Linked DNA regions of Salinivibrio kushneri. Each later gene encodes a partner of the first gene's protein in a complex. Links are inferred from orthologs where the notes say so. Each region holds a gene or a part of one and is shown in the gene's direction. Other genes may lie near its edges.

Region 1 (6,443 bases):
AGTGCCGTAACACCAAAGTGGCGGAAGCTGAGCTTGCCACCATGGAGAAAAAAGGCATGGCAACCGGCCTGTACGCGACCCACCCCCTTAATGGCCGTCGCGTGCCTATCTTTGTCGCCAATTTTGTCCTGATGGACTACGGTACTGGTGCGGTCATGGCCGTGCCTGCCCACGACCAGCGCGACTTTGAGTTCGCCAGCAAGTACAGCTTGGATATTGAGCCGGTGATCCTGGACGAAAATGGCAACGCGCCTGACTTGTCTGAGCAAGCACATACCGAAAAAGGCAAGCTATTTAACTCCGGTGAATTCGATGGCTTAGACTTTGATGCCGCGTTTGATGCGATTGCCGCCAAGCTTGAGTCTTTGGGCAAAGGCAAGAAAACCGTTAACTTCCGTCTTCGTGATTGGGGCGTTTCTCGTCAGCGTTATTGGGGCGCACCTATCCCTATGCTGAACACCGAAGACGGTGACGTGGTGCCAGTCCCGACGGATGAACTGCCCGTGATCCTGCCAGAAGATGTGGTGATGGATGGGGTACAAAGCCCGATTAAAGCGGACAAACAGTGGGCGCAAACCCAATACCAAGGCAAGCCTGCACTGCGTGAAACCGACACCTTCGATACCTTTATGGAATCGTCTTGGTACTATGCGCGCTATTGCTCGCCACAAGCCGATCAGATGCTCGATCCAAGTGCTGCCAACTACTGGCTACCTGTGGATCAATATATCGGCGGCATTGAGCACGCCTGTATGCACCTTCTTTACTCTCGCTTCTTCCACAAGTTGCTGCGTGATGAAAACATGGTCGATAGCGACGAGCCGTTTAAGCAACTGCTCTGTCAGGGCATGGTGCTGGCTGATGCTTTCTATTACACCGATGATAAAGGTGTGCGCGTATGGGTGTCACCAACCGAAGTCACCGTCGAACGTGACAGCAAAGGCCAAATTGTTAATGCGGTAGATAGCCAAGGCAATGCGGTTACTCATGCGGGCATGACCAAGATGTCGAAGTCGAAAAACAACGGCATTGACCCGCAATTAATGGTAGAAAAATACGGCGCCGATACGGTACGCCTGTTCATGATGTTCGCCGCGCCCGCGGATATGACCCTAGAGTGGCAAGAATCAGGGGTCGAGGGCTCACATCGCTTCTTGCGTCGCGTATGGAAACTGGTTTACGAGCACAGTCAGCAAGGGCCTGTCGTGGCACTGGATGCTAGCGCACTCAACAATGAGCAAAAAACGCTGCGCCGCGAGGTGCACAAAGCCATTGCCAAAGTCAGTGATGACATGGGTCGCCGTCAAACCTTTAACACCGCTATCGCAGCGATTATGGAGCTGATGAACCGATTGGTAAAAGCGCCACAGCAAAGTGAACAAGACCGCGCGGTGCTCGACGAAGCCCTTAAAGCCGTGGTATTGATGCTTTATCCCATCACCCCACATATCTGTTTTAGCCTGTGGAATGCACTGGGCGAGACTCACATCGACGATGCGGCGTGGCCACAAGCCGACGAAGCAGCCATGGTTGAAGATGAGAAACTGATCATCGTCCAAGTTAACGGTAAACTGCGCGCCAAGATCACCGTCGCCGCTGATGCGGAGAAAGAGGCCGTAGAAGCCCAAGCGATGGCGGATGAAAACGTGGTGAAATTTACCGAAGACAAAACCGTGCGCAAGGTGATTTACGTGCCTGGCAAGCTGGTTAACATTGTTGCCAACTAACAAGGAGCGATGGAGTGAATCTGTTTAAGACAATGCTTCGCTCCCTGCTTGTCGCGATGGTCTGTTTGACCATCGCGTCTTGCGGGTTTGCCTTACGCGGCAGCTACAATCTGCCCGATGAGGTTGATAAGGTCTCATTAACCAGCTTTGACCCTTACGGCGAGCTCACCCGGCAAATGCGAAATGCCTTGCGTCAACACAAGGTCGATCTTGTCTCTCCTTCCAAGGAGGTGGCCAATATCCACTTGCTCGGTGAAAGCAATAGCGAAAAAACGCTATCGCTTTACCAAAACAGCCGCGTGGCGGAGAAAGAGTTTCGCTATGTTGCCCGTTATCGCGTCACGATCCCCGGTAAAGGGAGTTATAGCTATAACACCACTTTAAGCCGTAACTTTCTTGATAACCCACTGACAGCGTTGGCAAAGTCCGTTGAGGAAGATAAATTGGTCGCTGAGATGCGTACAGAGGCCACTCGTCAAATCATGCGTCAACTTTCCCAGCTAAAAGGCGATATTGCTGAGTTTGAGCGCCAGCAGGCCGAACAAGCGGCGATGAAAGATCTCGAGCAAGGTGACACGCCGACTAAGCCAGACGTTATCATTGAAACGCGACAAACCGAAACGAACCCCGCGCAATGATGAGAACCTACCCCGACCAATTGGCGCAGCAGCTCAGCCAGCCACTGCGCCAATGCTATTTGGTCTTTGGCTCCGACCCACTACTCAAGCTAGAAGCACGAGACGCTATCTCACAGGCGGCTCGCGCCCAAGGCTTTGAAGAGCATCATAAATTTGTTATTGATGGACAGCTCGACTGGCAAGAGATAATTGACTGCTGTCAAGCGCTTAGCTTATTTGCGTCTCGACAGATCATTGAGCTGACTTGTCCGGAAAACGGTTTAACCAGCGCACAGACTAAACAGCTGACCGAACTGGCGACTTACCTACACCCTGATGTGCTCTTGTTGGTTCAAGGGGAAAGACTCAATAAAAAACAAGAAAGCGCCAAATGGTTTTCAGCGCTCGCCCAACACGGCTTATACGTGGTGTGTAATACCCCGGATGCCCGTCAACTCCCGCGTTTTATTGAGCAACGGTGTCGCCAGTTAGGGCTAAAGCCAGACCAACCTGCGCTACAGTTGTTAGCACAATGGCATGAAGGAAACCTCCTCGCCTTAGTGCAAAGTCTGCATATCTTGCAGCTACTTTATCCTGATGGGGCACTCACCTTGCCTCGTATCGAGAGTTCGCTATCGCGCCATCATCACTTTACCCCCTTTCAGCTCACCGATGCGCTGCTAGCAGGAAAAGCACAACGCGCACAGCGGATACTTGATCAGCTTCATGCTGAAGGTGAAGAGCCCACCCTCCTTTTAAGACTGATCCAAAGGGAGCTAAAGCAGTTGTACACCATTCACGAGCAAGGACAAAAAGGCAGACCGCTGAATGCCATCTTTGACCAATTCCGTGTGTGGCAAACACGTCGTCCCATGCTCACTGCCGCTCTCAATCGGCTTAACAAAGCCCGATTGACCGCACTGCTGCGCCGCTTAGCGCAGGTAGAAGTCAGACTAAAAACGGATTTTGGTAGCGACCCTTGGCCGGATTTGCAGTATTTTTGTGCACTCATGTGCCAAGCGTCCGAACCACTGGCTCCCTAGCGTGTCCAAAGGGTTAGCAAATGGTATACTGGCCTAATAAGACCATCAGCAACACATAGAGGTTTTCTTTGCAAGCTAACGAGTTAAAACAGTTTGTGACCGATAAGGTCGATGAGTTAAAAGCCAGCGATATTGTGACCCTGGATGTACGTGATAAATCATGCATTACCGACTTTTTAGTGCTGTGTACCGGCAACTCCCGCCGTCACGTTGCCTCCATCGCCGAACATGTGTGTGAGCAGGCCCAAGCCGTTGATATCGACTCGCTCGGCACAGAAGGGCAAGATGACAGCGAATGGGTTGTGGTTGATTTAGGTGACGTCATGGTGCACGTCATGCAAGAAGAGCAACGCCAGCTCTATCAATTGGAAAAGCTCTGGAACTAAACCATGAAAATCCAATTGATTGCGGTCGGCAATAAAATGCCTAAATGGGTAGAGCAAGGCTTTGAAGAATACCAACGCCGCTTTCCGAAAGACATGCCACTCGAGCTGATTGAAGTGCCAGCCGGCAAGCGTGGCAAAAATGCCGACATTGCCCGCATCTTGCAAAAAGAAGGGGAAGCCATGCTGGCGGCGGTCAGTCGTGGCAGCCGCATTGTAACACTCGATATTCCCGGCAAGCCTTGGGATACACCGCAATTGGCTAACCAATTGGAAAAGTGGAAGCTTGATGGCCGCGATGTCGCCATTTTGATCGGTGGGCCAGAAGGGCTCGCGCCACAGTGTAAAGCCGCCGCCGAGCAAAGCTGGTCACTGTCACCACTGACCCTCCCCCACCCGCTAGTGCGCATCATTATGGCCGAGAGCCTGTATCGCGCGTGGAGCTTGACCACCAATCATCCGTATCATCGAGAATAAGCAAAGATGAAGCGCCAACGAGTTGAAATCCGAGACCACAGCGCCGAGGCGGCCTTGTTTGTACGACGCGCTATCGTCTGTTTTGTCGGTATTATGGCGCTGGTTGGGGTGCTCCTGACTAACCTTTATCATATTCAGGTGACCGAGCACCAAGACTACCAAACACGCTCGAACGATAACCGTATCAAAGTTGTCCCCGTCGCCCCTAACCGCGGGCTTATTTACGATCGCAACGGAAAGTTACTGGCTGAAAACCGCCCCGTTTATCACTTAGAAGTGACCCCTGAACAAGTCGATGATATGCCGGCAACCCTGGCTCAGCTAAAAGACTTACTTTCATTGACCGACAAAGACATTACGCGCTTCCAGAAAGAGCGTCGCCGCTCGCGACGTTTTAATGCCGTGGCATTGAAAACTCAGCTCACCGACAAAGAAGTCGCGATTTTTTCCGCGCACCAGCATCAGTTTTCTGGGGTGGAAATCAAAGCCTACTTAAAGCGCCATTATCCCTATGGTGACGCACTCACCCATGTGCTCGGATATGTCGCCAAGATTAATGATCGCGATATTGCCAAGCTAAGACAAAAAGGGGTGCTCAATAACTACAAAGCAACCCGAGATATTGGCAAGCTAGGGATTGAAAAATACTACGAGTCAACACTGCATGGTAAAGCCGGCTACCAAGAAGTTGAGGTGAACAGCCGTGGCCGTGTGATACGTACACTTAAATATGTACCGCCGCAGCCGGGCAAAGATCTGATTCTTAACCTCGACATTGACCTGCAGCTCTATGTGCGCGGCATCCTTGGGGATCGCAGAGGTGCAGTGGTCGTCGTCGACCCTGACACCTCGGGTGTCTTGGCCATGGTCTCCACCCCAAGCTATGATCCTAACTTATTTGTGCACGGTATTTCTGGCAAGCAATACCGGCAGCTGCTGAACGATAAAGATCGTCCCTTGGTAAATCGCGCCACTCTTGGCATTTATCCCCCCGCCTCGACGGTGAAACCTTTCATTGCTGTCGCCGCTTTAGAAGAAGGTGTGGTCACCACCAAAACCACGCGTAATGACCCAGGTTATTGGCGGATCCCCAACTCAGACACTCGCCCCTTCCGCGATTGGCTGCCGTGGGGCCACGGACGCGTAAACATCGTGCAATCGATCGAGGAGTCAGTTGATACCTTCTTCTATCAAATTGCTTATGACATGGGGATCGATAAACTCTCTATGTGGATGGAAAAGTTTGGCTTTGGCCAATACACAGGCATCGACATTCAAGAAGAAAGCAGCGCTAATATGCCTAACCGCGAATGGAAGATGAGCCGCTACCGCCAACCTTGGTACAAAGGTGACACGATTCCAGTCGGGATTGGACAAGGCTATTGGACGGCAACCCCGATGCAGATCGTTAAAGCATTAACGGTGCTGATCAACCGTGGCGAAGTCAAAGCGCCCAAACTATTAAACAAAACACGCGATGAACACGGCACCCACAAGCCCGACGCCGAGCCCTTTCCTCCGATTAAAGGCGTCGACGATAAATATTGGGATGTTGGCCTCAAAGGCATGCAACTGGTTAACCACGGCCGCAAAGGAACCGCGCGTCGTTCATTCCGTTCAGCGGAATATTTATCTGGCGGGAAATCAGGTACCGCGCAGGTATTCGGGCTGGGTGAAGACGAAGAATATAACGCGGACGAAATTGCTGAACACCTGCGAGATCATGCACTTTTCATCGGTTTTGCGCCCTTTGAAAGCCCAGAAGTCGCTGTCTCTATGGTACTCGAAAACGCTGGCGGTGGTTCGAGCAACGGTGGCCCTATTGCCCGCCGCATCTTCGACCATATTTTGTTAGAAGACAAAGAGACAAAAGAGGCTAAACAATGAGTTCACTTGCCCAAGTCAGCGCGAAACGCTCTTTGTTCGATCGCTTGCACCTCGACTTGCCGATGCTCGTCGGTATTCTATTACTCATGGGCTTCGGGCTTGTGGTGATGTATAGCGCCAGTGGGCAAAGCATGGTGATGATGGAACGCCAGGCCATTCGTATGTTATTGGCTTTGGCTGTCATGTTCGCCCTTGCCCAAGTACCGCCTCGTCACTATGAATTTTGGGCGCCGTATTTGTATGCGATCGGTGTGGTGTTGCTGGCCGCCGTTTTGTTGGTGGGCGAGACCGCAAAAGGGGCACAACGTT
Region 2 (2,999 bases), 990 kb from region 1 along the record:
ATTGAAAAGGAGACCGCAGTAGCGAGTGAGCGGGAACAGGTCGCGTCGGTGTTCGTGAACCGGCTGCGACGTGGTATGCGTTTGCAAACCGATCCGACCGTGATTTATGGCATGGGTGATAAGTATGAGGGCAATATTCGTAAGCGTGACTTGCGCACACCGACCCCCTACAACACCTATGTGATTAATGGCTTGCCACCGACGCCGATCGCAATGCCAGGTAAAGCGTCAATCTTTGCCGCTGCGCAGCCAGCAAAGACGGATTACTACTATTTTGTCGCCACGGGTAAAGGCGGCCACCAATTTTCTACCACCTTGGCCGAACACAATCGAGCCGTGCGTGATTACTTAAAAGTGTTGAAGAATCAATGAAGAACCATTTCATCGTTGTAGAAGGCCTCGAAGGTGCGGGCAAAAGTACGGCCATCAATCAGATCAAACAGGTGTTGCTCGATGTCGGCATCAAAGATGTGATCACCACGCGAGAGCCCGGTGGTACGCCGCTTGCTGAACAGTTGCGCACGCTTGTCAAACAAGGTCACCCGGATGAACCGCTCACTGATAAAGCCGAGCTTCTCATGCTTTATGCCGCCCGAGTACAGCTTGTCGAAAATGTGATTAAACCCGCCCTGGCGAAGGGTCAATGGGTGGTGGGTGATCGTCATGATATGTCATCACAGGCATACCAGGGTGGGGGACGTGGTATGGACACGTCGCTGATGCAGAGCCTAAAAGAAACGGTATTGGGGGAGTTTGCTCCCTCACTAACATTGTATATGGACATCGATCCGGAAGTAGGCTTAGCGCGTGCGCGTGGCCGCGGTGATCTGGACCGGATTGAGAAAATGCAACTCGATTTTTTTGAGCGCACGCGAGCCCGCTATCTGGCATTGGCAAACGACGATCCCAGTGTGGTGGTGATTGATGCGGGCCAGTCGCTAGACAACGTGACTGCTCAGATTAAGACGGCACTAGAAAACTGGCTTAAGCAGCAGACAGGCGTATGAGTGACAAGATAGGATTGGCATACCCCGCGCCTTGCGTTTATCCCTGGTTTGAAGGGGTTTGGGGGCATTGGCAGCAGCTATTGGTGAGTGCAAGGTTCCCGCATGCGCTCTTGTTGGCCGCGCCCCCAGGCAGCGGCCGTCGCGCGTTGATCAGCCAGCTTGCTAAGGTGAGGCTGTGCAGCGATCAAGCCGATAGCGCTTGTGGTCATTGTCATCATTGTCAGCTTTTCGCGGCGGGTAACCATCCTGATATTCACTGGCTAGCCCCCGAGAAACCGGGCAAGCAGATTGGTATCGATGCAGTCCGCAAGGTGCAACGACAAGCGCTGGAAACGTCGCAATTGGGTGGGGCGCGCTTTATTGTCATAGAGTGTGTCGAGCGTTTAGGGGAAGCCGCGGCCAATGCATTGCTTAAATCGCTAGAAGAGCCACCTTCAGGGTGTTACTTCGTATTGCTGACAGACTCGCTGGATAGCCTACTCGCGACCATTGTCAGTCGCTGTAGTGTGTGGAAGGCACCGCAGGCGGAGGCTGAAACAGCCAAGGCATGGATCGAGCAAACATTGCAGCGTTCGGTGCCAGACCATGCGGTGGGTTTATATCGTGGCGCTCCCTTGGCCGCCAGCGACTTTGTGGCATCGGGCGGGTTAGATCATCACCATGCTGTGGTGGAGGGCTTTTCTACCTATGTGCGTGAGAGAACGGGCTTATTTGACACTATTGAGGTCTTAGTCTCACACTACCCTGCTTCATTGAACTGGCTCAGTTATTTTCTGCTTGATGTACTCAAATGGCGTCAAGGCGTGGAGCAGACCATTGTGCACCGGCATCATCACCAACGGGTTGCGGAAGTGGCCAATGCACTGACCACCCAGCAAGTTCATTCATTATTACGCGCGCTGCATCAATTACAGCGTCAGTTACAAACTCATACAGGGCTAAATACCGAACTGGTAGTTAGCCAGTGGCTATTATCGATTGGAGAATAACGTGTTAATAGACTCTCATTGCCATCTCGACAAACTGGATTACGACTCGCTGCACCAGAATGTTGCCGATGTTTTAGATAAAGCGCAGGCAAGGGGCGTCGACTATTTCCTTTCGGTGGGGGTAACGCTAGATAGTTTTCCGGCGATGCTAGAGATGATCCGACCTTACCCGCATGTTTTTGCCTCATGTGGCGTGCACCCTTTGGATATTGAAAATGGTTTCGATTATGACCGGCTGAAAGCCTTAGCCGCTGATGAGCGTGTCGTCGCGGTGGGAGAGACAGGGCTGGATTACCACTATCAGCCAGAACTTGCTGAGCAGCAGCAAGCGATCTTCCGTCAGCATGTCCGCCTCGCGGTTGAGCTCAACAAACCCTTGATTATCCATACTCGCGCAGCACGTGAAGACACGCTTGCGATTTTACGTGAGGAAGGCGCTGAGCGCGTCGGGGGTGTGCTACACTGCTTTACAGAAAGCTATGAGATGGCAGAGGCGGCGATTGAACTCGGTTTCTACATTTCAATTTCTGGGATAGTGACGTTCAACAAGGCCACAGAGCTGAAAGATGTGGTGCGTCGTATACCGCTTGAACGCCTGCTGGTTGAGACAGACTCGCCTTACTTGGCACCTGTTCCACATCGTGGCAAGCAAAACCAGCCAGCTTATGTGAAAGAAGTTGCTGAGTACGTCGCGATGTTAAAGGGTGAATCGGTGGAAACGGTCTGTGAGATCACCAGCCGTAACTTTTTTGCGCTTTTTTCTGGTGCAAACCCGCAATAATTCAAGTCGCCCGACAACCTTGTCGGGCGTTTTTCTTACTTAGAGCGTCGCGCTCTTCCCGCCGTAAGAAAACACTGCTTTTTGATTTCATTGGCGTTGATATGGCGTCACCCCGTCTGGTTAACTCGGCGTCATTTTTTGGTTATATTTGCAACAAAATAACGGATTGATATCGCTAACCTCTCAAACTTGATCTCGCGCAATTTTACATCTACCTTTCTG
Region 3 (2,798 bases), 730 kb from region 1 along the record:
AAGAGTTTAAGCGCTATTACCGCAGTGTTGATGCGCTACTCATTGATGACATTCAATTTTTCGCCAACAAAGAGCGCTCGCAGGAAGAGTTTTTCCACACCTTTAATGCCTTATTGGAAGGGAATCAGCAAATTATTCTCACCTCCGATCGGTATCCCAAAGAAATCAATGGGGTGGAAGATCGTTTGAAGTCGCGTTTTGGTTGGGGGCTGACAGTGGCCATTGAGCCGCCTGAGCTGGAAACCCGGGTGGCGATTTTGATGAAAAAAGCGGAAGACCACGCTATTCGCTTGCCCGATGAAGTGGCGTTCTTTATCGCTAAGCGTCTGCGCTCAAACGTGCGTGAACTTGAGGGGGCGCTTAACCGCGTGATCGCTAACGCCAACTTTACCGGCCGTGCGATTACCATTGATTTCGTGCGTGAAGCGCTGCGGGATCTGCTCGCCTTGCAAGAAAAACTGGTCACCATTGATAATATCCAGAAAACCGTGGCTGAATATTATAAAATCAAGATGGCAGACTTGTTATCTAAGCGTCGCTCTCGTTCGGTGGCGAGACCCCGCCAGATGGCGATGGCGTTAGCAAAAGAGCTGACCAACCACAGTTTACCGGAAATCGGTGATGCATTTGGCGGTCGTGACCATACCACCGTATTACATGCTTGTCGTAAGATTGAGCAGCTACGTGAAGAAAGTCACGATATTAAAGAAGACTACTCTAACCTGATTCGAACGTTGTCGTCCTAATTATGAAATTTACTCTTACGCGTGAGCAATTACTTCAACCGCTTCAGCAAGTCTCTGGGGCGTTAGGCGGGCGTAGCACCTTGCCAATCCTAAGTAACCTTCTGATTAACGTTGCCGAGCAGCAACTAAAACTGACGGCGACCGATATGGAGGTTGAGCTTAATGCCACCGCACCGCTGGACGGTGAGCACCTTGATGGGGCAATCACGGTGCCTTCGCGTAAGTTTATGGACATTATCAAAGGTCTCCATAGCGAAGCCCGCATCACAGTGGCACTAGAGGGCGACCGCGTCGTGGTGCGCGCAGGGCGAAGCCGCTTCACCTTATCGACTCTTCCAGCCACCGATTATCCTAATATCGAAGACTGGCATGCCGAAGTGAGCTTACAAGTGCCACAAAGCAAGCTGGGGCATCTAATTGACGCCACGCAGTTCTCGATGGCTAACCAAGATGTGCGCTATTACCTCAATGGGCTTTTGTTCGAAACGGACGGACAGACATTGCGTACAGTCGGCACTGACGGTCACCGAATGGCGGTATGTCATTTGGCGATGGAAGAAAGTCTGCCGGCTCAACAAGTGATTGTGCCACGAAAAGGGGTAAGTGAACTCGCGCGTTTGTTGGATGACAGTGAGCACCTCGTTAATATCCAAGTCGGCGCATCGAACATTCGTGCGGTGGTGGGCAATGTTACCTTCACCTCTAAATTGGTTGATGGGCGCTTCCCTGATTATCGCCGAGTGCTGCCACAATCCACTTCTCGAACGCTTGAGGTCGACTGTGCTGAGCTCAAGCAAGCATTGTCATTAGCAGCGGTATTATCGAACGAGAAATTTCGCGGCGTGCGAATGAATATTGAAGGTAGCGAGCTGCGTATCTCCGCCAATAACCCTGAGCAAGAAGAAGCGGAAGAGTTTTTGGAAGTCGACTACCAAGGCGAGCCGATTGAGATTGGCTTCAATGTCAGTTACGTACTTGATGTGCTCAATGTTTTACGTTGTGACAAGGTGCGTTTTTCGATGACAGACGCGGTGGGCAGTACCTTGATTGAGGACTGTGATCGCGAGGACGCCATGTATGTTGTGATGCCAATTCGCCTCTAGGTTATGGCGCTATCACGACTGGTCGTCCACGACTTTCGAAATATTGAAGCCTGCGATATTGAATTGTCGTCAGGCTTTAACTTTTTAATTGGCCCCAATGGCAGTGGTAAAACCAGTGTATTGGAAGCCATTCACTTTCTCGGCCATGGGCGCTCTTTTCGCAGCGCCCTCAACAGCCGCGTAATCCGTCATCAGCAACCTAATCTTACGGTACATGGTCGCGTAAAAACGCAAGATGGGATCTTGCTTCCGGTCGGCATTCAAAAGCGCCGAGATGGCAGTGCAGATGTTAAAATCGGTCAAGAAAAAGGGCAAAAGCTGGTGGCCCTGGCCAAAGTGCTGCCATTGCAACTGATCACCCCGGAAGGATTTGAGTTGTTAACCGATGGGCCCAAGTTTCGTCGTGCGTTTATTGATTGGGGCGTGTTTCATTCTGAGCCAGGTTTTTTTGAAGCTTGGACGCGCGTGAAGCGCCTGACGAAGCAACGCAACGCGGCATTGAAAACAGCGCGCCACTATGGCGATATTCAAGTATGGGATACGGAATTAGCGCGGCTTGCCGAGCAAATCAGTGCATGGCGGCAAGCCTACGTTGATGCGGTTGCTGCGCGAGCAACCGCATTATGCCAAGCATTTCTCCCCGAGTTTTCCATCCAGTTTCGTTTTTACCAAGGATGGGAGCGAGGCGCAGACTATCAGGCATTGTTGGCGGCGAATTTTGAGCGCGACCAGCAGATGGGATACACGGTGTCAGGGCCGCATAAAGCGGATTTGCGCATCAAGGTGGCAGGTACGCCGGTTGATGATGTGCTATCGCGCGGACAGTTAAAACTCATGGTGTGTGCACTTCGGCTTGCACAAGGCCAGTTGTATAGTGAGGGGCAAGGTATCGCGTGTATCTACTTAATAGATGACTTTGCCTCCGAATTAGACAGTCGCCGGCGAGCAC

What was found. Proteins that work in one complex are often made in the same cells at the same time.
Region 2: the proteins of holA (region 1) and holB are in contact, whole or in part, in a cryo-EM structure (PDB 8GIZ), measured with the Escherichia coli proteins. The link is inferred for Salinivibrio kushneri from one-to-one orthologs.
Region 3: the proteins of holA (region 1) and dnaN are in contact, whole or in part, in a cryo-EM structure (PDB 8GIZ), measured with the Escherichia coli proteins. The link is inferred for Salinivibrio kushneri from one-to-one orthologs.

The regions. Positions count from the first base shown.
Region 1 is NZ_CP114588.1:723,801-730,243, reverse strand. What follows is about bases 1,457-4,375. They hold holA (DNA polymerase III subunit delta), read left to right. Parts: upstream 1,457-2,364; coding sequence 2,365-3,387; downstream 3,388-4,375. Other genes in these bases: mrdA (penicillin-binding protein 2), read left to right, coding at 4,254-4,375; rlmH (23S rRNA (pseudouridine(1915)-N(3))-methyltransferase RlmH), read left to right, coding at 3,777-4,247; rsfS (ribosome silencing factor), read left to right, coding at 3,456-3,773; lptE (LPS assembly lipoprotein LptE), read left to right, coding at 1,742-2,365; leuS (leucine--tRNA ligase), read left to right, coding at 1,457-1,727. Outside these bases: more of leuS, read left to right, coding at 1-1,456; more of mrdA, read left to right, coding at 4,376-6,134; rod shape-determining protein RodA, read left to right, coding at 6,131-6,443. UniProt on the Escherichia coli protein: Part of the beta sliding clamp loading complex, which hydrolyzes ATP to load the beta clamp onto primed DNA to form the DNA replication pre-initiation complex.
Region 2 is NZ_CP114588.1:1,719,858-1,722,856, reverse strand. It holds holB (DNA polymerase III subunit delta'), read left to right. Parts: upstream 1-1,003; coding sequence 1,004-1,996; downstream 1,997-2,999. Other genes in the region: N8M53_RS08120 (TatD family hydrolase), read left to right, coding at 1,998-2,777; tmk (dTMP kinase), read left to right, coding at 369-1,007; mltG (endolytic transglycosylase MltG), read left to right, coding at 1-372. UniProt on the Escherichia coli protein: Part of the beta sliding clamp loading complex, which hydrolyzes ATP to load the beta clamp onto primed DNA to form the DNA replication pre-initiation complex.
Region 3 is NZ_CP114588.1:584-3,381, forward strand. It holds dnaN (DNA polymerase III subunit beta), read left to right. Parts: upstream 1-748; coding sequence 749-1,849; downstream 1,850-2,798. Other genes in the region: recF (DNA replication/repair protein RecF), read left to right, coding at 1,853-2,798. UniProt on the Escherichia coli protein: Confers DNA tethering and processivity to DNA polymerases and other proteins. Acts as a clamp, forming a ring around DNA (a reaction catalyzed by the clamp-loading complex) which diffuses in an ATP-independent manner freely and bidirectionally along dsDNA.